Regions from separate parts of the Virgibacillus byunsanensis genome, predicted to be linked through region 4. Evidence: predicted binding sites of a transcription regulator. Region 4 holds the regulator's gene; each other region holds the start of a gene.
What was found. Region 4 encodes Rex, which represses fermentation and respiration genes when NADH is low (regulators of the CRP and FNR family bind a similar motif). Its sites were predicted from a motif close to TTGTGAAATATTTCACAA; they were not measured.
Positions count from the first base shown of each region.

Region 1: a site for Rex is predicted at 2,311-2,328, ahead of nadC (carboxylating nicotinate-nucleotide diphosphorylase). Genes of this name have one in related genera too.
Region 2: a site for Rex is predicted at 2,771-2,788, ahead of cydD (thiol reductant ABC exporter subunit CydD). Genes of this name have one in related genera too.
Region 3: a site for Rex is predicted at 2,426-2,443, ahead of ACFQ3N_RS04625 (DUF2249 domain-containing protein). Genes of this name have one in related genera too.

Region 1 is NZ_JBHTKJ010000061.1:545-5,495, forward strand. Features, by position in the region: gene ACFQ3N_RS17275 (DUF3888 domain-containing protein) at 1-91, shown strand, start outside; gene ACFQ3N_RS17280 (SRPBCC domain-containing protein) at 231-1,010, shown strand; gene ACFQ3N_RS17285 (SRPBCC family protein) at 1,048-1,485, shown strand; gene ACFQ3N_RS17290 (transcription repressor NadR) at 1,601-2,119, opposite strand; gene nadC (carboxylating nicotinate-nucleotide diphosphorylase) at 2,362-3,207, shown strand; gene ACFQ3N_RS17300 (TAXI family TRAP transporter solute-binding subunit) at 3,204-4,229, shown strand; gene ACFQ3N_RS17305 (TRAP transporter permease) at 4,282-4,951, shown strand, end outside.
Region 2 is NZ_JBHTKJ010000073.1:121,460-126,410, reverse strand. Features, by position in the region: gene ACFQ3N_RS19300 (RNA polymerase sigma factor) at 1-308, shown strand, start outside; gene ACFQ3N_RS19295 (hypothetical protein) at 295-909, shown strand; gene ACFQ3N_RS19290 (hypothetical protein) at 935-1,132, shown strand; gene ACFQ3N_RS19285 (VOC family protein) at 1,146-1,529, shown strand; gene ACFQ3N_RS19280 (hypothetical protein) at 1,768-2,550, shown strand; gene cydD (thiol reductant ABC exporter subunit CydD) at 2,869-4,602, shown strand; gene cydC (thiol reductant ABC exporter subunit CydC) at 4,599-4,951, shown strand, end outside.
Region 3 is NZ_JBHTKJ010000010.1:10,531-15,481, reverse strand. Features, by position in the region: gene ACFQ3N_RS04640 (TIGR04053 family radical SAM/SPASM domain-containing protein) at 1-742, opposite strand, end outside; gene ACFQ3N_RS04635 (DUF2249 domain-containing protein) at 961-1,200, opposite strand; gene ACFQ3N_RS04630 (Crp/Fnr family transcriptional regulator) at 1,411-2,103, shown strand; gene ACFQ3N_RS04625 (DUF2249 domain-containing protein) at 2,511-2,762, shown strand; gene ACFQ3N_RS04620 (DUF2249 domain-containing protein) at 2,759-2,974, shown strand; gene ACFQ3N_RS04615 (hypothetical protein) at 2,995-4,224, shown strand; gene ACFQ3N_RS04610 (metal-sulfur cluster assembly factor) at 4,276-4,578, shown strand; gene mobB (molybdopterin-guanine dinucleotide biosynthesis protein B) at 4,716-4,951, opposite strand, start outside.
Region 4 is NZ_JBHTKJ010000022.1:6,228-11,178, forward strand. Features, by position in the region: gene ACFQ3N_RS09545 (FtsW/RodA/SpoVE family cell cycle protein) at 1-70, shown strand, start outside; gene abc-f (ribosomal protection-like ABC-F family protein) at 192-2,114, opposite strand; gene moaC (cyclic pyranopterin monophosphate synthase MoaC) at 2,245-2,754, shown strand; gene ACFQ3N_RS09560 (redox-sensing transcriptional repressor Rex) at 2,741-3,382, shown strand; gene ltrA (group II intron reverse transcriptase/maturase) at 3,897-4,951, opposite strand, start outside.

The DNA.
Region 1 (4,951 bases), on a different contig from region 4:
CTATGGGGAAGATGTAATTGTAGTAAATGCGGATGGGGAAGTAATTGATTATGAACATTTAAAAACGTATCCAAGCGTGGACTTTGACTAAACAAGAGTTAAAATTAATATAAAGCTGATTTTAGACTGGTTGACGAGTGATTACCAACATGTTACTATTAGGTCACATATAGTATGTCACTTATGGTAACGTGTGTTAATTAAGATAAACCTATGAAAGGAACGATGTAATGGAGGAAGAGCTTTCTGTTGTATTTAAAGCGTTAGGGCATCCGATTAGAAGGCAAATTCTTGATTTACTTAAGAAATCGCCTAAAACAACTGGTGAATTAGATGAATATTTTCCTAAGGTCACCAGGTATGCGATCATGAAACATTTAACTATTTTGGAAGATGGAAACTTAGTGGTGGTTAGGCGTGAAGGGAAATATAGAAGAAATTTTCTTAATGCTATACCACTTCAGGAAGTGTACAACCGGTGGGTAGGGAAGTATATGCAGTCGACTGCATATTCACTAATAAATTTACGTTCTACTGTAGAACAAAATGGAGGGAAAGAGAGAATGACAACAAATAATAACGATTTTCGTATCGAGCAAGAAATATTTATGGATGCACCACGAGAAGAAGTGTTCAAGGCACTAACAGAGCGCATACAAGATTGGTGGGAGTTCCGAGTGGCTCCAGAAGGTAAAGATTCTTTTTTAACATTTGACCCAGTTCCAGGCGGACAATTTATGGAAAAATGGGGGGAGAATGAGGGGGCAATCTGGGGTAATGTTTATTATGTGAATGCTCCTGAGGAAATCCGTTTACATGGTCATCTTGGTATGCAAGGTGCAGTAAACAGTGCTTATACCTATCGTCTTATAGAGAAAGATGGGGGAACATTACTTCAACTCTCTCATTCAGCATCAGGCATTATTCAGGAGAATTGGGAACAAGATCACAGTAAAGGGTGGGAGTATCTACTAGGAACCTTACTTAAAAATTATGTAGAAAATAAATAAGTTTCAAAAATAGACAGTAAATTGGAGGAACTTATCAATGGTAGATGTAAAAACAGAAAATACTATAAAGTGCCCCATTACTCAAGTATCAGAATATGCATCAAACCCAGACAACGCTCCTGAATGGTATGTGAATATTCATTCGGCAGAGTGGAAGACTCCAAAACCAATCAAGATAGGTTCCCAAATTGCTTTTAAAGCTAAATTCCTTGGGCGTGAGCTTACTTATGTTTATGAGATTGTTGAATTAATCTTAGGTAGTAAATTGGTGATGAAAACAGCTAATGGGCCATTTAGTATGGAGACGATTTACACATGGCATCCGGTTGAGGGTAATCAAACTAAAATGGTGTTAAGAAATAAAGGAAACCCGACAGGATTTTCAAAATTCTTTACATCATTTATGGCAACTATGATGAGAAGGGCAAATAGGAAAGACTTGAAAAAAATAAAGGAAATCCTGGAAAGTCATTAATTTTAAGATTAATGACTTTTTCTATTGGTAAGAGTAATAAAAGAATTTTTACGACTTGGATATTACAACAAGCTGTAAAGTGGTGTACTGAGTTTTTTTTCATTTATCTGATCAACTACTGAACCAGTATTCCCGCTTTCTCCAATTCCTTGCATGCTGCGTCGATTTTTTCTTGTGTATCTGCTTCTAATGTATGTAGGTGGATTCCCTCTGTTAACGTTGATAAATACGTGGCGTTGGTTTCTTTTATACGTGTCACGAATTGCGTTACTTCGGCACGGTTACTTACCATAACAGAAGCCGTTAAATCCCCGTACACGGCATGTTCCACGATGACGTCTCTTACGGTAACGCCATGATCAACCAGACAATTTAATTCTTCCTCTGTTTGTTCAGGGGTATGTTTGCATACAATGACACTTTGTTTTACATGTTTATCTGGTTGATGTTTGATCAGCATATATCCTTGGCTTGTTGCAATAATGGGTTCATTTTTAGCTTTTAAAATGGAAACATCCTGTACAATTACTTGTCTGCTCACATTTGTTTTTTTAGCAAAATCACTGCCTTTAATAGGAAGTTCTGTTTCCTTTAACCTTTTCATGATAAGGTTCTGTCGCTCGATAGAGGACATTTTATTTTCATCCTTCACATTAACCCCTCCAAAAACAACTATAAACGATTTCCATTATTTTTTACAAAATTTCACTTGCTATTATAGTAATCATATGTAAATATAGATGTCAAGACACCTAGATATACTACTGTGATTTTCACAGTTATCAAGGGTGATTCCATGCGTCATTGGAACGCGTAGACCATGAAATGTGAATGTTTTCACGTAGTGGTTTGAAAAACATATAAGGAGTTAAGCTGATGAATCCATTAAAGGTAAGAACGATGCTTCAATCATTTTTATTAGAAGATATTGGAGATCATGATATAACCAGCCAAACGATATTTCCGCTTGATGAAGTTGGAAAAGGTGTATTTATCGCAAAAGAAACAGGCATTATTGCTGGGGTAGGAATCATTAAAGAGGCATACGGATTACTTGATTCTTCCATTCAGGTAACAGAGTTTGTTACAGATGGGGAGCAGGTGAGGGCTGGCGATAAAATAGCCGAGGTGGTTGGTCCGGTTGCTCATTTACTTACAGCAGAACGAGTTATCTTGAATCTCATGCAGCGGATGAGTGGCATTGCTACGCTAACAAATAAGTGTGTGGAAATATTAGATGATCGTTCGATTCAACTTTGTGATACACGAAAAACCACTCCAGGTCTGCGTATGTTTGATAAATATGCCGTTGTAACAGGTGGTGGCAGAAATCATCGACAAGGGTTGTATGACGGGGTGATGATTAAGGATAATCATATTTCGTTTTGTGGTTCGATTACGAAAGCTGTTCAAGCAGTTCGGGATAAAATTGGTCACATGGTTAAGATCGAGGTCGAAACAGAGATGAAGGAAGAGGTACTTGAAGCTGCAGCAGCAGGAGCAGACGTGATCATGTTTGATAATTGCACACCAGAAGAGGTTAACGAATTTGTTGCTTATGTTCCAGAATCGATTGTAACGGAAGCTTCAGGTGGAATTAATTTGGCAAATCTTGCAACTTACTCAGGTACGGGTGTGAATTATATATCCTTAGGTTTTTTAACCCATTCGGTAGCTGCATTGGATATAAGTTTGCAAGTTAAAGAGGGGAATAAAAAATGAGATTACTAGCTACATATAGCAACATAGTATTACTTGTCGTATGCATGCTTGGATTAATGGTATTGGGCGCATGTGGGGCTCAGGATGAAGGAGAATCATCGAAGGCCAATGAAACTAGTCGGATGGACACGACGATAATTGGTGGTCGGACAGGTGGAGCATGGTCTGTTTTTACTGAAGGGATAGCCGAATCGATTCGACGGGAATATGAGGATGCGATTATAACGGTTGAGCCAGGTGGGATCGTTGAAAATTCACCAACCGTAGATGTTGGGAACATTTCATATGGATTATCCTATGCAATGACCGCCTTTGCTGCGTATAGCGGGACAGAACCATATGATCAACCCTATGAATCTATTCGGGCGGTTAGTGTTGTGATACCTGCAAATTACTATCAATTTATTATGAGAGAAGATTCGGGGTATAATTCACTGGATGACATCGTGGAGAATCAGGTTCCATTGCGATTAGCTGTAGATCAAAAAGGATCAGCAGGTGAAATTATCACACGGAATATTTTACAACAATATGGTGTTACGTATGAGGACATCATTTCCTGGGGAGGATCTGTTGATCATTTAGGAGATTCTAAAGCGTTTGAATTAATGAAGGATAAACGTATCGATGCCACAGGTGATGCGGTGTCTGTTCCTTCTAGCAATATTATCGAAGCTTCCACGACAATGGATCTTACTCTTTTGGACTTGAAGCAGGAAACGATTCAAGCCGTATCTGAAGAGTTAGGGATGGTGTCCGGGACGATTCCATCGGGAAGCTATGATTTTTTAGGTCGTGATATTGACACGGTTAATACACCAGCTATTTTACTTGTGCACAAGGATGTATCAGAAGCGGAAGTGTATCAAGTTACACAAGCCATTTACAAGAACTTGGACTACTTAGGCACGGTACATGAGGAATTTAGCCATTTAACGGATGAAAATATAATGGATGTTGGGAGTGTTCCACTACATCCTGGTGCAGCAAAGTTTTTCAAAGAACAAGGGTTAACCGACTAGGCTAGTGCTTTAAATTCTCAATTATCGGTTGCTTGGAAGGGAGTAATTCAATGTGGCTATTAAAAATAGGCTATTGGCATGGTTTAACGAAGGAAACAAGCGTGAATTATCAGGAATTCATATAAAACTGTTTGCTGTTATTGCACTTGCTTTATCCATCTACCAGATTTGGTCTGTTGTCTGGGGGACATTGGACCCAATGAACCAGATGGCGCTTCATGTGTCGTTCATTTTGGTATTAACCTTCTTACTGTTTGGCTATTCTAAAAAATCCGGGGAAAGCAGGTCCCATCATGTGCCAACAAAGGTTGATTATACGGCTGCTTTCTTAGCTGTAGGGGCGGGGATTTATTTCACGATCCATGCAGAACGAATGGCAGTGCGAATTCCAATTATCGACCCCTTAGCACCTTTAGATATAGTGGTTGGATTAATTGTTGTCGTGTTAAGTTTGGAGGCAGCACGAAGAACGATTGGTTTTCCGATTGTCATGATTGTATTTATAGGTATGGCTTATGCATTATGGGGTCATCATTTAGGTGGTCTGTGGGGTCATCGCCCATTGTCTCCTGTTGAATTCTTGGATGAATTAGCCTTCAGTTTTAACGGGATATGGGGTTCGCCAGTTTCTGTTGCGGCTTCATTTGTATTTATGTTTATGCTGTTTGGTTCGTTTTTACAAAAAGCTGGAGCTGGTGAGTTTTTCTTCAAGCTTTCAGCGG
Region 2 (4,951 bases), on a different contig from region 4:
ATATCAGAAAGAGAAAGCCAATTAGTTATATATTGGATACGATGCCAATTATGCATTCAAAGGAAACTACTCCAGAACAAATAGCTTTCTTAAATGAAACTCAAAGGGAGCTATATGACGCAATTGGAAAAATGAAACGTTCCTACCGTGATGTTATCATATTACGAAAAATCAAATCCTTCTCCATTCAAGAGACTGCAACCATTCTTGGATGGAATGAAAGTAAGGTTAAAACTACTTTATTTAGAGGAATAAAAGCTTTAAAGAAGGAACTGGTAAAGGAGGGGTATCAGCATGGAAAAGTTTGACGAAGAGTTTGATCGTGATTTAAGGTCGATGGACAATACCATACGTCTATCTGAAAACGAACAACAGTTAACACTCTCTCGGTTGAATGCAAAAATGAACTCCTCACAACCAAAGAAGGTTTTTGCGTATAAATATTATCTGTCTGCACTGACTGCTTTACTATTGTTTATCGTATTAAGCAGTTATTATATAAGCGAATCGAATCAAGGTGCAACTAATGTCCAACCTGATCCAGTGGTCATTTCCATACCAGAATTAAAAGAGCTCGGACTTACTCTTGAGCAGGAAAGCTCAACATTATGGAATATTACAAATGAAAATGAAGCTATTGTTGGTGAAGTAAGTATAGTAAGTTCAACTGAATATGAAAATAAGGAAAATAAGGAAGCGATATTTGAGAGTAAAGAGTTAACTGATGTTACATACCCAACCACTTTCATTCGCCAACACGTTAAAACAGATAATATTATACAGACTTTTTACTTTTATATGGATGTGGGTGATTCATATTCAAGCCCGTATATTCTCATAAAACTGCATACTCCTTTAGTTGAGGAAGATGATGCCTTTAAGGTCGTTGAAAGTTTTCAATTAGAATAATGATGGAAATGCTAGGGGTGATTTATTGATTTCGGATTTATTTTGGATCATATTTGTAGTTGTACTCATTGTTTTTCTGATTTTCCTCGATAGGCGAAAAACGAAAAGGAATCCACATCAATCTTATCGTGAAAAGACAGAACAGGAGAAAGAAGTAGAAAGACAAATTGCAAAAGAAAAAGGCCGTCGTCCAATGGGCGGTGGTGGTGCTGGTGGATTATGAATGGAGGCTTAACATGAAAATTAAAGTAACAAGTGTATTTGTAGATGATCAAGAAAGAGCGCATCAATTTTATACAGAAGTTCTCGGCTTTATTAAAAAAACAGACATACCTGCAGGAGACTTTAAGTGGCTAACGGTTGTCTCGCCAGAGGATCCAGAAGGTGTTGAGTTGCTACTTGAACCTAATGAAAACCCAGCTGCAAAAACGTACCAAAATACTATTTATGAAGAAGGTATTCCAACCACTTCATTTGCAGTTGATGACATCCAAAAGGAATACGAAAGATTGAAAAATGCAGGTGTGAAATTCACCACAGAACCAACCGAGGTCGGTCCGGTAACATTTGCTATATTTGATGACACGTGTGGGAATCTAATACAAATTTCACAGGTGTAATGACTATAATAAAAAAACCTGGAACTCCATAACGGGAACCGTTTCTATTATTAAACCAGAAATTGAAGTAAGAAAATGTATTTCAATCTTCATAGCAAATTACATCGTAAAGCATTTAGTGAAGCACAAAATCCTATACAATATAGAAATGGTCCAGATATATATACATAATTTTGTATACCCTCCTTGTTATCATTAGAAATGTAGAAGTTAAAAAATAACAAGGAGGCCATTCGAAATGAAGAAGCCATGGTATAAAAAGGTTTGGGTTTGGGTAGTTGCAGTTATAGTCATTATTGCAATAAGTACAGGAGATGCGGAGGAAGAAGCAGAAGCAGGAAATAAGACTGCTGCGGAAACAGATACAGAAGGATCTACTGAAGATGTAACTGAAGAAGACGTATCTCAAGAGCAGACAGAACCAGAGGAAAGTGAAGAAGAGCCAGAGAACGAAGCTGGGGAAGACCAGGAAGAAGTTGTAGAGGAAACACCACAGGAAAAAATGTTTAATCAAGTATTGACGTTAATGGATGAAGGATTAGCGTTTGATACCGGGTCATATGTTAAAGGAGATATTCCAGAAGGTGAATATGCTTTTATTTCATTTGACGGTAGCGGAAAATATTATGGTGAAACAGACAGCGCTGGAAACATTATAGACAATGAGAACTTTGATAGTTTTGGCTATGTGTATGTGCATGATGCGGATAATTTGGAAACACGCGGTGCCCTAATAAGTGTAGAAGCTTTCGATGACTTAGAGGTAAGTGGTGCCAAAGAAATATACGAAAAAATAAATAATGTTGAAGATTATAAGGGATCTGGAATGTATAAAGTCGGATATGATATCGAACCAAATCAATATACTATTGAAAGTATGGGCCAAGGATATGTAGCTGTGTTGTCTGGTCCAATCGGTGATAATGAGATTGTAAATAATGAAATCTTGAACGGCAAGTATAATGTAAATGTGTCCGATGGTCAGTTTTTGCAGATATCGAAGGGCGAAATTTTGGAATAAAACGAAAACTGCACACGATATAGATGGCATACCTTTGTAGTATGCCATTTATTTTTGTAGATAAAAAAGTATAAAACTTTCTTATCTACAAAAGTCCAACTAAGGCTTGGCGATAAGCCAAGGTTTCTAAAGAAATAATGATAGGTAGCAACATCAAGTATGACAGTTATGTTAAGGCAAGTACTGTTTATTTACTGGAAAAACACAATCATGTATACTTATGTGAAAGTATTCACTATTTAATGAGGATTAAACGGTAATAGTTTGTAAATTATAGATCTAAACAGAACTCATCATAGTTTCAGGGGGAACAGAAGTATGATTCAACTTAAAGAAATGGCGATGGCACAGAAAACGAAAGTATATCTTCTCGTTTCTTTTGCTATGCTTAGCGGAATAGTTATTATTGGACAGGCATATTATTTTGTTTCCATTGTCGACCGTATTTTTATTAAAGGTCAGTCATTTCAAGCTATATTACCACTTCTTTATGGGTTAATCGCCGTTCTCCTCGCAAGAGCAGCTCTTCATTATGCTCGTGGAACAGTAGGCGTTAAAATGTCTTCTAAGGTGAAAAGCGATTTACGAAAAGCACTTTTGGATAGGTTTTCAAGGAATCCTGTACAAGCATCTATTCAAGGACAATCTGGACAAAAAGTGAGTGTGATACTGGATGCTGTTGATGGAATAGATGATTACTTTCGCACCTATATTCCTCAGGTAATTCAGACGTCTATTATACCGATTATTATTCTTATCGTCGCTTTTACCCAAAACTTATACACGGGACTCATTATAATTGTGACAGCTCCATTTATTCCTATTTTTATGATCATAATTGGCAAAAAAACAAAAGACAAATCAGAAGAGCAGATGGATAAACTGGCAGCTTTTTCTGCAAAATTTTTAGATACGTTACAAGGGCTTTTAACACTCAAATTATTTGGCAAGGCAGATAAAGAAAAAGATACCATTAAAAAAAGCAGTCTCGGATTTCGGGATGCTACCATGGAAGTATTGAAGATTGCCTTCACCAATTCGTTGATGCTAGAGCTCATTTCGATGCTCAGTATGGGTTTGATTGCTCTCGAGGTTGCGATCAGACTAATCGTATTTCAGGATATTGCCTTTTTCACGGCATTTTTCATGCTGGTGCTCGCTCCGGAGTTTTATACAGCCTTGAAGGAACTTGGTAATGCATTTCATACTGGTAGGGGAAGTATGGGAGCAGCCCGAAAAATCGAAGCAGAGTTGACCGATTTAACTCCGCCTGTAAACTGGGGTGAAGCATCGTTACTTGATGAGGATACTCCACCTGAAATCCAATTAGCTGGTACTGGGTTTGCATACGGGGAAGACACTTTTGCATTAAAAAATATACATGCTAAGGTTCGCCCTTATGAACAAATAGCTATCGTTGGCAGAAGTGGTGCTGGTAAGTCGACCTTATTACATATGATTGCTGGTCTGCTGCCACTTTTAGAAGGAAAAATCCTCATAAATGGCAAACCACTTTTAGAGTACAAGGAAAAAGATTGGTTTGATCAGCTAAGTTACATTTCACAGGATCCTTATCTTTTTTCCGGAACGATTGCTGATAATATTGCAATAGGATCCAAAGAAAATGCTACCCAGAATGATGTGGAGCAAGCTGCTGAAAAAGCAGGAATATCCCGACTGGTGGCATCTCTTAAGGATGGATACGATACTGTAATCGGAGAGGCAGGAAGAGGACTCTCAGGAGGAGAAAAACAAAGGGTTGCTATCGCCAGAGCGTTCTTAAAAAAGCCAACAGTCATCTTATTTGATGAGCCAACAACAGGTCTTGATTTGGAAACAGAACACATTCTTCAAGCCTCCATGAAGGAATTGGCTCAGTCATCAACCATTATTACAGTTGCCCATCGTCTGCACACGATAAAAAATGCTGATAAGATTTTATTTATGGAGAATGGACAACTGGTTGCTTCTGGTACACATGAAAAGTTAATGGATTCAATAGAAACCTATCGCAGCATGGTGACAGTACAGCAAGGAGGGCGAGCGGAATGAAAGATTTAGGTCAAGTAATCAAACTGATTATGATGGAAAAAAGAGATGTCTTTCTATCCGTTTTGTTTGGCGTTATTACGGGGCTTGCTGCTGTTGGCTTATTTGCCTCAAGTGGGTATTTGATTTCAAAGGCCGCACTCGCACCGCCTCTGTATACACTTACTATTGTTATAGCCACCGTTAAACTGCTCGGTTTTACGCGTGCATTTAGCCGTTATGGGGAACGTTTGTTTTCACATCGTGCGACATTTACGATGCTTAGTAATTTACGCGTTTCATTTTATAAAAAAATAGAACCACTCGCACCAAATCTTCTACAGAAATATCGAAGCGGTGATCTGCTCTCGAG
Region 3 (4,951 bases), on a different contig from region 4:
CTTCACTGGTTGCCACTTTTTCACGCATCTTATTCTGAATAACAACACGTCGGTAATGCTGGGCAGCTGTTGTTTTTATGTCAAATGGAACACGTTTTGATAATTTATATAACCATTGTAATACTCGTTCATGTTCGACTGGTGAAATCATGTCCGTTTCTTTCCCTCGTCCTGTTGGCACAAGAAAAAATACACTCCATAATACACAATTGAGATTTTCTACCATTTCGGCCATTTCATCCAAGTACTCATAATTATATCTGGATATAACTGTGTTTATTTGTAATGGCATACCTAGTTCATTCAAGTATTTTATAGCATTCATGGTTAAATCAAACGATCCTGATGTACCACGGAAGTGATCATGAACTTCTGCACTGTGACCATCGATACTGAATGCCCATCTGGATAGCCCCACATCCTTGGCCTTTTGCATAGCTTCTTTGGTTACATTAGGTGTTGCTGATGGTGTTATGGACACCCGTACACCTTTTTTAACAGCATACTCTGCTATTTCAAAAACATCCGGACGCATTAATGGATCTCCACCGGTAAAAACAAGCATCGGATTATTCATCTCGTATATATCATCAATTAATTTTTTTCCTTCTTCAAATGTTAATTCGCGAGGATCTCTATGATACTGAGCCTCTGCACGACAGTGTAAACATTTCAATTCACAGGCACGTGTTAATTCCCATATGACAATAAACGGATTTTCATTATAGTCTTGCGGAAACATATAAGCCCTCCTTAGAGTACTGACCAACACTCTAAAAATGGGTGTTAGTCACAGTGATACTATATTAATAGTTATAGTAGTGAAGTAAGTAACTGACTAAATTGTAATATGTATCACATTTTCTAGATGTGATGTTTTTCACTTTATGAGGTAATTTCGTAAAATAGACACAAACGAAGATCCTTGATACGTACTCAAGGACCTCATTTTCCGTTACCTTATTTTTTTCCGATACACACACGCCAAAGCATTGGACCTTCTTCTAAGTATTCCCATGAAAAAGTCCCTTCTCTTTCCATCATGAATTGGTAATGAAGTGGTTTTGGATCGTGGTCATTTGAAAGCTCCATGTACTCCCCTGGTTGTAATTCATCAAAGACTTCAAATATTCTTGGGTGACGAAATCTAGGCTCGATCTCTGGTGCATGAACTTTTGCAGTATATTGTACATCATTCATATTTGTTACCTCCTGTTTTTAACTCTGTTTTTTTAACCACCTATAGCATAGAACGAATTTACAGAGATTGTTGTGAGGTAAAACACCACATACATATGATTTTTATCACGGTGTCAAGATTTTTTCACAATTAACATCATATTTTTAAGCATAACATGGTAGAATGACAGTAAATTGACTGTATTTATATAGAAAGGAGTACTCCTCGTTATGAATCCACAATCTATTAAAGATCTTCTGCAAAAATTCACATTATTTAAGGATTTATCCGATTTTGAAATGGAACCCATTTTAGATCTGGCAAACCATCGGTTATATCGACATGGAACACATATATTTATGCAAGGTGATCCTTTGACAAATGTTTACTTTATCGATCAGGGAAAAGTGAAAATCTATAAAACTGATTTCCATGGAAAAGAACAAATTGTGAACGTCTTACAGCCCGGTGATATGTTTCCCCATCTAGGTTTCTTTAGACAAGATGACTATCCAGCACACTCGGAAGTAATTGAAGACGCTGTATTAATATATATCCCTATTCAATCTTTTGAGAATTTCTTAATCACTCACCCTGAAATATGCGTGAAACTGTTTCGTGTGTTAGGTGAAAAAATGGTTGATCTGCAACAACGCCTCGAACAAAAAATTCTCCATAACACGTATGAGCAGATTATTATGTTATTGTTACGCCTTGCTAAGGATTATGGACATGAAACAAAAAATGAGCATATCCGTGTCACTACCCAATTTACCAACCGGGAATTAGCAAATATGATCGGTTCAAGCCGTGAAACAGTTAGTCGAACGTTAACACAGTTAAAAAAGAAAAATCTCATCAATACCGATAAATCCGGGTTTCTGGTTTTGGACACAGATGCACTGGAAGATGAGTTATTTTAACCTATATTGCAATGAAAAACGAGGGTGGCAGTTTCCTCGTTTTTTTGTCGTTTAGCGTACTATAAAATTAGGAGCATGTGGATAATTAAGCCGTGTCCAGCTCTGACGCACAGGATAAGGAATGCTACGACAGCGAAGAAAAAGCGAACTTCTATTTCGAGGACGTACTAGTACAGGTGTTGCCACAGGATAAGGAATGCTTCCCTGAAATAGCATCGCACACAGAAAAAGCGTTTACTTTTTCAAGGACGTTGCGAACGAGTGTCATTGAAATGAAACCCCTCTTTCTTCATCTTATAACAATTATGGATCAATTTTATAAATGTGACACAAATCACTACTTTTATAATTGAAAATGATTATCATGAACTCGTAGATAAAAGTAACTAATTAGATGAGGTGATTTCATGAGTATTAAAGAAAAAATGGTTGAGTTGGATGTTCGCGAAGATTTGCGATTAAAGAAAGAGCCTTTTGATAAAATCATGGCAGTAGTAAAAGAATTGGAAGATGGAGAGACATTTGTTCTACATGCCCCCTTTAATCCTGTTCCATTGCATGCTGTTCTAAGACGAAAAGGATTTGAGAATAACGCTGAAAAAATAGATAAAAAACATTGGAAGGTTACCTACACGAAGAAGGTGGCTGCTGAACAATGATGATAGATAATCGAGGATTAGAACCACCACAACCAATGATGCGCACCCTTAAAGCATTAGATAAATTGTCCAATGGGGAATCACTGTCCATCATAAATGATCGCCGCCCGATGTTTTTATATGAAGAATTAAACGACCGGGGATATTTGCATGAAACAGAGCCACAGGAGGATGGAAGTTTTAAAATATCAATAACAAAGACTGGTGATTAAACATGATGCCACAAGCTAGTATGAAATCTGATACAGATATAAAGTTACCATTATCCTTTATTTTATATGCACTCGTTGCACTGGTCCTATCACAAATTGTTCTTTTTATAAGTAATGATGCCTTACTCGCTAGTCAATTTCGTGTTCCAGATATTTGGATGGGTGCACACTTCTTGCTGTTAGGATGGGCAGTCATGATCGTAATGGGGGCAATGTATCAGCTTGTCCCTGTTGCCTTTTTAACACCTATCTGGAACCAAGCATTCGGCTATGTTCAATTTATTGTAACAGCACTAGGTATTACGGTATTTTCTATACTCTTAGGGACCAAACCTGACATGGCGATTTACGGCGGAATTGTAGCAATTACAGGGATTTTAATGTTTATTTTCCAAATGGCGAAAACAATTCTTCATCAGGAAAAGAAAAATACCTTAACCTATTTCGTATTGGGTGCTATAACGTGTTTCTTTCTAACGATTATAGCCGGATTCTTATTAGCCTGGAATCTCGCATTCGGTGGAATTGGAGAACATAAAACGATTTTATATACACACATTTTACTCGGAATCGCCGGCTGGTTTACGCTCTTAATTTTTGGCTTTTCCTATAAATTGGTTCCCATGTTTAGTTTGTCACATGGTTTTTCAATGAAGAATGCTAAGCCTGCGTTTTTCGCCTATGTTCTGGGCCTGGTCGTGTTAATTAGTTCATTATGGCTGAGCTTTCCTTATTCTCAATTTATTGGATGGTTACTGCTACTGGTTGGTTTTTCTTTATTTGTACGAGATATCAAGGAAATTTTAGATAAACGAATTAAGAAAAAATTAGATAAGCCTTTCTCATTTTCGCTTCTGGCAATTGTTAATGGTCTTGTTATTCATGGAATAGCTTTTCTCTTAAGTTCAGTGGGGATAACGAACATCAACATCTGGAGCTGGCTCCTATTTCTATATGTAATGAGTTGGATTATGTTCAGCATATTTGGCTACTTATTTAAAATTGTTCCTTTTTTATGGTGGACACACAAATATTCCTCACAAGTAGGAAAAATGAAAGTTCCCATGCTTAAGGAAATGATTAATGAAAAAGTTAGTGTTTATATATTTATACTTTTTATAATTGGTGTCGTTGGATTACCTGTAAGCGCACTGCTCCAATTAGGAATACTCGTTTTTATGTTCCAGGGAGTATTGGTGCTTGCATCTATCGCGTATGTATCATCGATTGTTTGTGTGCTGTTTGTATAAATTGTTGCACGTAAATCTGAAGTCTAATCAGGAAAGGACCGTGTTGTTACGATGTCTCTTCAAACTGAAGTAGGTGCAGCTTTATATGAAGTTATTGATCCTGAACTTGGGGTAAACATTATGGATTTAGGACTTATTTATGATATTAAAACCGACGAAAACAACAATGTGAATGTAATAATGACACTCACTACACCAGGTTGTCCGCTGCACGATAGCATTACCGAAGGAGCAAAAAATCAAATTCTAAAACAAGTTGAAGATGTTGGTGAGGTTTCCATTGATTTAGTATGGGAGCCAGCCTGGTCACCAACAAAAATGAGCGATAAAGCAAGAGAAATCCTTATGTTTTAACAAGCGTGTGATCCGATGTGTGGATCACACGTTTTTTCAGGCAAATCTTGATGCAATTGTGAACTTTGGCTTTTGAATTGTGAACTTTGGCCACTTTCGCTCAAACTTTGGCCACTTTGGCAAAAACTCCGGCCAATTCACCCTAACCTTTGGCTTTTAGCCCAAATATGCTCCACTAACATCGGCAAATAAGAGCCAGACTGTTCCAAATGAACGCTGAACAGCTCTTGCGCGTGTAAAAGATCCTCATCCATCGCACCAATCGCTATAATATTAGAAAGCTCATCTAATAAATGCAGATCCTCTTCCCCAGTTAGCAATACAATTTTAGGATAATCAGCCTGTTTGTAGCCTTCTACAAGCAACAAATCTA
Region 4 (4,951 bases):
AATGATTGGATTTGGACTAATCTACCGAGTGGCAGTGGAACATGCAGTTCAAAAAGATTATTTATTTTAGAAAAAGGCTGATCTAAGTTAATTAGATCAGCCTTGCTGTTTGCTGGAGATGCCGAATTCTGAATACGCCATAGTCTGGGTCGTGACAGCCGTACCATAGGCTATCAATGCCCTATTCCAGCCTAATCTTCCTGTAATGCTGCCCATTCTTCCATATACTGCTCGATTTTCTGTTTGATGTCACTGGTTTTTTTCGTCAATTCCAGTGCCTTTTCATGATCCTGATAGATTTCTGGCTCAGTCATTTTTTGTTCAAGTGCTGCAAGCTCTGATTCCAGGTTCTCAATTAATCCTTCTAGTTCAGCGATTCGCCGTTCTATTTTACGTTGTTCACTTCGAAGCGCTTTTTCTTCTTTGAAATTTAATTTCCTTTGATCTGTTTTTTGAACGACTTCAGTAGTTTGCTGCAGCCTTTGAAGCTCGGCGTGCTCTTCTTTCTTTTCCATATAGTAATCATAGTCACCAAGGTAGGTGGTAACGCCGTCCTGTTGCATTTCTACGATTTGATCTGTGATTTTATTAATAAAGTACCGGTCATGTGATACAAAGACAATGGTACCTGGAAAGTCCATTAGAGCTGCCTCTAGGACTTCTTTGCTATCAATGTCCAAATGGTTTGTCGGTTCATCTAATACGAGTAGATTCGCTTTTTGCATCATTAATTTGGCTAGCGATAGTCTTGCTTTTTCTCCACCACTTAGTGCATGTACTGGCTTCAAAACATCATCACCAGAAAATAGAAAATTCCCTAATACCGTTCGTATATCTTTTTCATTTACATTTGGGTACTCATCCCATAATTCATGTAAAACGTCCTTAGATGACGAGAGATTTGCCTGTTCCTGGTCATAGTAGCCGATTTGCACATTTGTTCCTATTTTTATCGTACCGTGACTAGGCTTTAATGATCCTAAAATTGTTTTTAGTAGTGTTGTTTTTCCAACACCATTTGGACCAACCAGTGCAATTCGTTCTCCGCGATTAATGTGAACTTTTACTTTTGAAAATAATGGATCTTTATCATCGTCATAGCGAAATGAAAGGTCATCTATTTTCAATACATCATTTCCACTTCGTTTATTCACCTGGAATGAAAAGGAAGCAGATGATTCATCACCTTTAGGTTTATCCAACTTATCCATTTTTTCTAATTGTTTACGTCTGCTTTGAGCTCGTTTTGTGGTAGAAGCTCGTACAATATTTTTTTGAACAAACTCTTCCATTTTTTTAATTTCGGTTTGCTGTTTTTCAAATTCTTTTAATTCTTGTTCATAATTTAATGCTTTTTGATCAAGAAAATCACTATACGAACCATTATATTTTTTGGTATGGTGACGAGAAATTTCATAGACAATGGAAACAGTTTTATCAAGGAAATATCTGTCATGGGAAACAATCGTTACTGCACCTGGATAACTGATAAGGTAATTTTCCAACCAGCTAAGTGTTTCAATATCCAAATGGTTCGTTGGCTCATCTAATATTAACAATTCTGGTTTTGTGAGCAGAAGCTTTCCTAACGCTAGTCGCGTCTTTTGACCACCACTTAATGTGCTAATAGGTGTTTGGTAATCTCGTTCGTAAAAATGTAATCCCGAGAGAACCGCTTTTATATCTGCTTCATAACGGTACCCACCACCTGTTTCGAAGGCTTGCTGTCGTTTGTCATAATCGGCTAATAGTTGTTCGTATCCAGTGTCTGATAAAGAAGCAGCTCGTTCCATTTTACTTTCTAATGATCGTAATTCTTTTTCTTGCTTTAGAAGGTAATCAAACACTCCCAACATTTCATCCCAAATCGTTTTATCAGATTCTAATTCTGTATGCTGGGACAGATACCCAATACTTAAGTCTTTTGGCTTAAACAGGTCACCATCATCATATGCCAGTTCATTTGCCATTATTTTTAGTAATGTCGATTTTCCGGATCCATTTCTTCCTACAATAGCTATACGATCTTTATCCTTAATTTCGAGTTTTATATTGGATAAAATCTCCTCTGCGCCGAACGCTTTGGAAATGTTATTTAGTTGCATAATTATCATTACGTTCACCTCACCCTATTAAGTGTATCGTATTAGTAAATAGCCTAGCAATACAATTGTGAAAATAATCACGACTTATATTCCTATTTCTGATAAAATAGACGTGAGATATAAAAATGGAGATGAGCTTATGTCAGATTTCACTCACTTTAATGAGCAAGGTAGAGCCCGTATGGTCGACATTAGTGAAAAAAAGGAAACAGAACGTACAGCTACTGCCAAATCGAGTGTATATGTTACGAAAGAAATTTATGAAAAGATTACCAATCAGGAAATTAAAAAGGGAGATGTATTTGCTGTTGCACAAGTAGCAGGAATTATGGCTGCCAAAAAAACATCAGATTGGATACCCATGTGCCATCCATTGCAATTAAAGGGAATTGATATTTCCTTTGAATGGAAGATTAACGAAGGTACATATCAAATTCAAATAGATGCATTTGTAAAAACAAAAGGAAGCACTGGAGTTGAAATGGAAGCATTAACAGCAGCCTCAGCAACAGCGCTCACCATATACGATATGTGTAAAGCGATAGATAAAGGGATGGTAATTGGTCAAACCTACTTAGTAGAGAAAAAAGGTGGCAAAACTGGCGATTACTATCGAGAGGAAAAGGGGTACACGGATGGAACAAAATAAAATACCACAAGCAACAGCGAAACGCTTACCATTATATTATCGATTTTTAAATAACTTAAATCACCAAGGTATAAAACGGGTATCATCAAAGGAACTAAGTGAAGCAGTTAAGGTCGACTCAGCTACTATACGTCGCGACTTTTCCTATTTTGGTGCGTTAGGCAAAAAGGGGTATGGATATAATGTCGAATACTTACTTGGCTTTTTCCGAAAAACATTAGACCAAGACGAACTGACCCAAGTTGCCTTGATTGGTGTCGGTAATCTCGGTACAGCTTTCCTGCATTATAATTTCATGAAAAATAACAATACAAAAATCATGATGGCGTTCGATACTAGTCCGGAAAAAGTAGGAACTGAAATAGGTGGTGTTCCAATTTACCACATTGATGATTTAGAAGCTAAAATAAAAGATGTTCGTGTTGCGATTTTAACAGTCCCATCCAGTGAAGCGGAAGGTATAACAACTAGACTGGTTAAAGACGGGATTGAAGGTATACTTAATTTCACTCCTGCAAGAATTACGGTTCCAAAACATGTTCGCGTGCACCACATCGATTTAGCGGTTGAGTTACAATCGTTAGTATATTTCTTAAAACACTATCCCTTACAAAATGAAAGAGACTAAAAATAGTAACGGGTTCCGTTTCCTATCACAAAAGTCAGAATTACACTTTAAAATGTAACTAAATTTGCATCCTATTTGTAGTGATATTTGTAATTAAAAATAAAAATCTCAGTTCAAGTGAACTGAGATTTTTCTTCTATCTATTTTCAATTGTTTATTCAACTAAAGCACCCGTTAACGCAATAAGAGAATAGCTTCTATTTTAGCTAGTTTAGTTTAAAAGTAATATTGATATGGAAGAAACAATAAGAAAGAAAGGTATTAAACATCCAACTCTAAGAAAGGATAAACCCGAATCTACAACGTCTTGCCAATTTAATTTTCCGCTTTTTTTTCTTCCCCAAAAACCCATAAATATTCGATTCCCCCTTATAGTTTAGGTCCATGGTTGCTATGCTATCCTGCGGCGTTAGTTTAATAGCAATAGGTAAGACTTTGATGTAATCTCCATCTTTTCCCCTGCTCCACACCCAACGTGCGGCTTTCGCCGCATGAGGCGTTCCATCTTATTCTTTTAAACTAAAGCAACTAAATTACAAACTTTACGAAATTGGTTTAGCTTCTTCAATTGTTTTCCATCTAATTGAAGAATGTTCCTATATCGCTCAATCGTCATTTCACTTTTAGCATGGATTAATCTATGGACATCTTTGTGTACGATTACAAGGTTGTTAAACTCATCTGAGCCTCCCATGTGTCGGGGTAACTTATGATGACAGTGTACCTGATTGCATGTTAAAAACTCCCCTGTTACTGCACATTTGCCTAATTGCATAGAGTACCTTGAAATTCTGTTATCTACAACTTCTAAGTTGTCTTTGCCGTAAGGCATTTTTAACATTTTGTTTATTTCTATGGCAACGTCGGTTCTAAGGTTTTGATGAAGTTTAAGCCTTCCTTCTTTTGTATAATTACATATATCTTGACTGAAGTTCATGGCATTACTTGTTTGAATATCTCCTAAGGGAAATAAATAAACACCAGCAATTTTATATGTTCTGAAATTATTTTTATGAAGTCTCTTGTATGTTTCTGATGGCTTTATAGGTTTTCCATATTTGCCAATTGGTTTTAGACGATTATACATGGTTTTTATAAGACGATAGGCTATTTTTCCAAAGTCTTTATTGATATGAGTCGCAACCCTGAAGTAGTTTTTAATTCCGAGAATATAGGCGTTATAACCCATGACAGTTTGTGGCGTTGGTTTATTTTGGATTTTGTGAATTAAATATCTAAGTTTTTCTAGTATATTTTTCATCTTTTTATCCATAACATGTGTATTGGCTACATATCTATTACGCTTGGCTACTGCTTTGAGAGAAAAACCTAGAAAATCAGATTTCCTCTTTCTAAGATTAGTAATCGCTGATTTCTCAGTTGATATATCAAGGTTTAATTGATTCTTTAGGTATCCTTTGGTGGCATGGTATATTTTGATAGCTAACTTAGGGGAATTTGTGAAAATCTTAAAGTCATCTGCATATCTGACGATATACATTTGTTTGAGATTCGTTTTCTTTAACGCTCTTATTTTACTACTAGGTGTATAAGTTTGTTTTGTTTTTA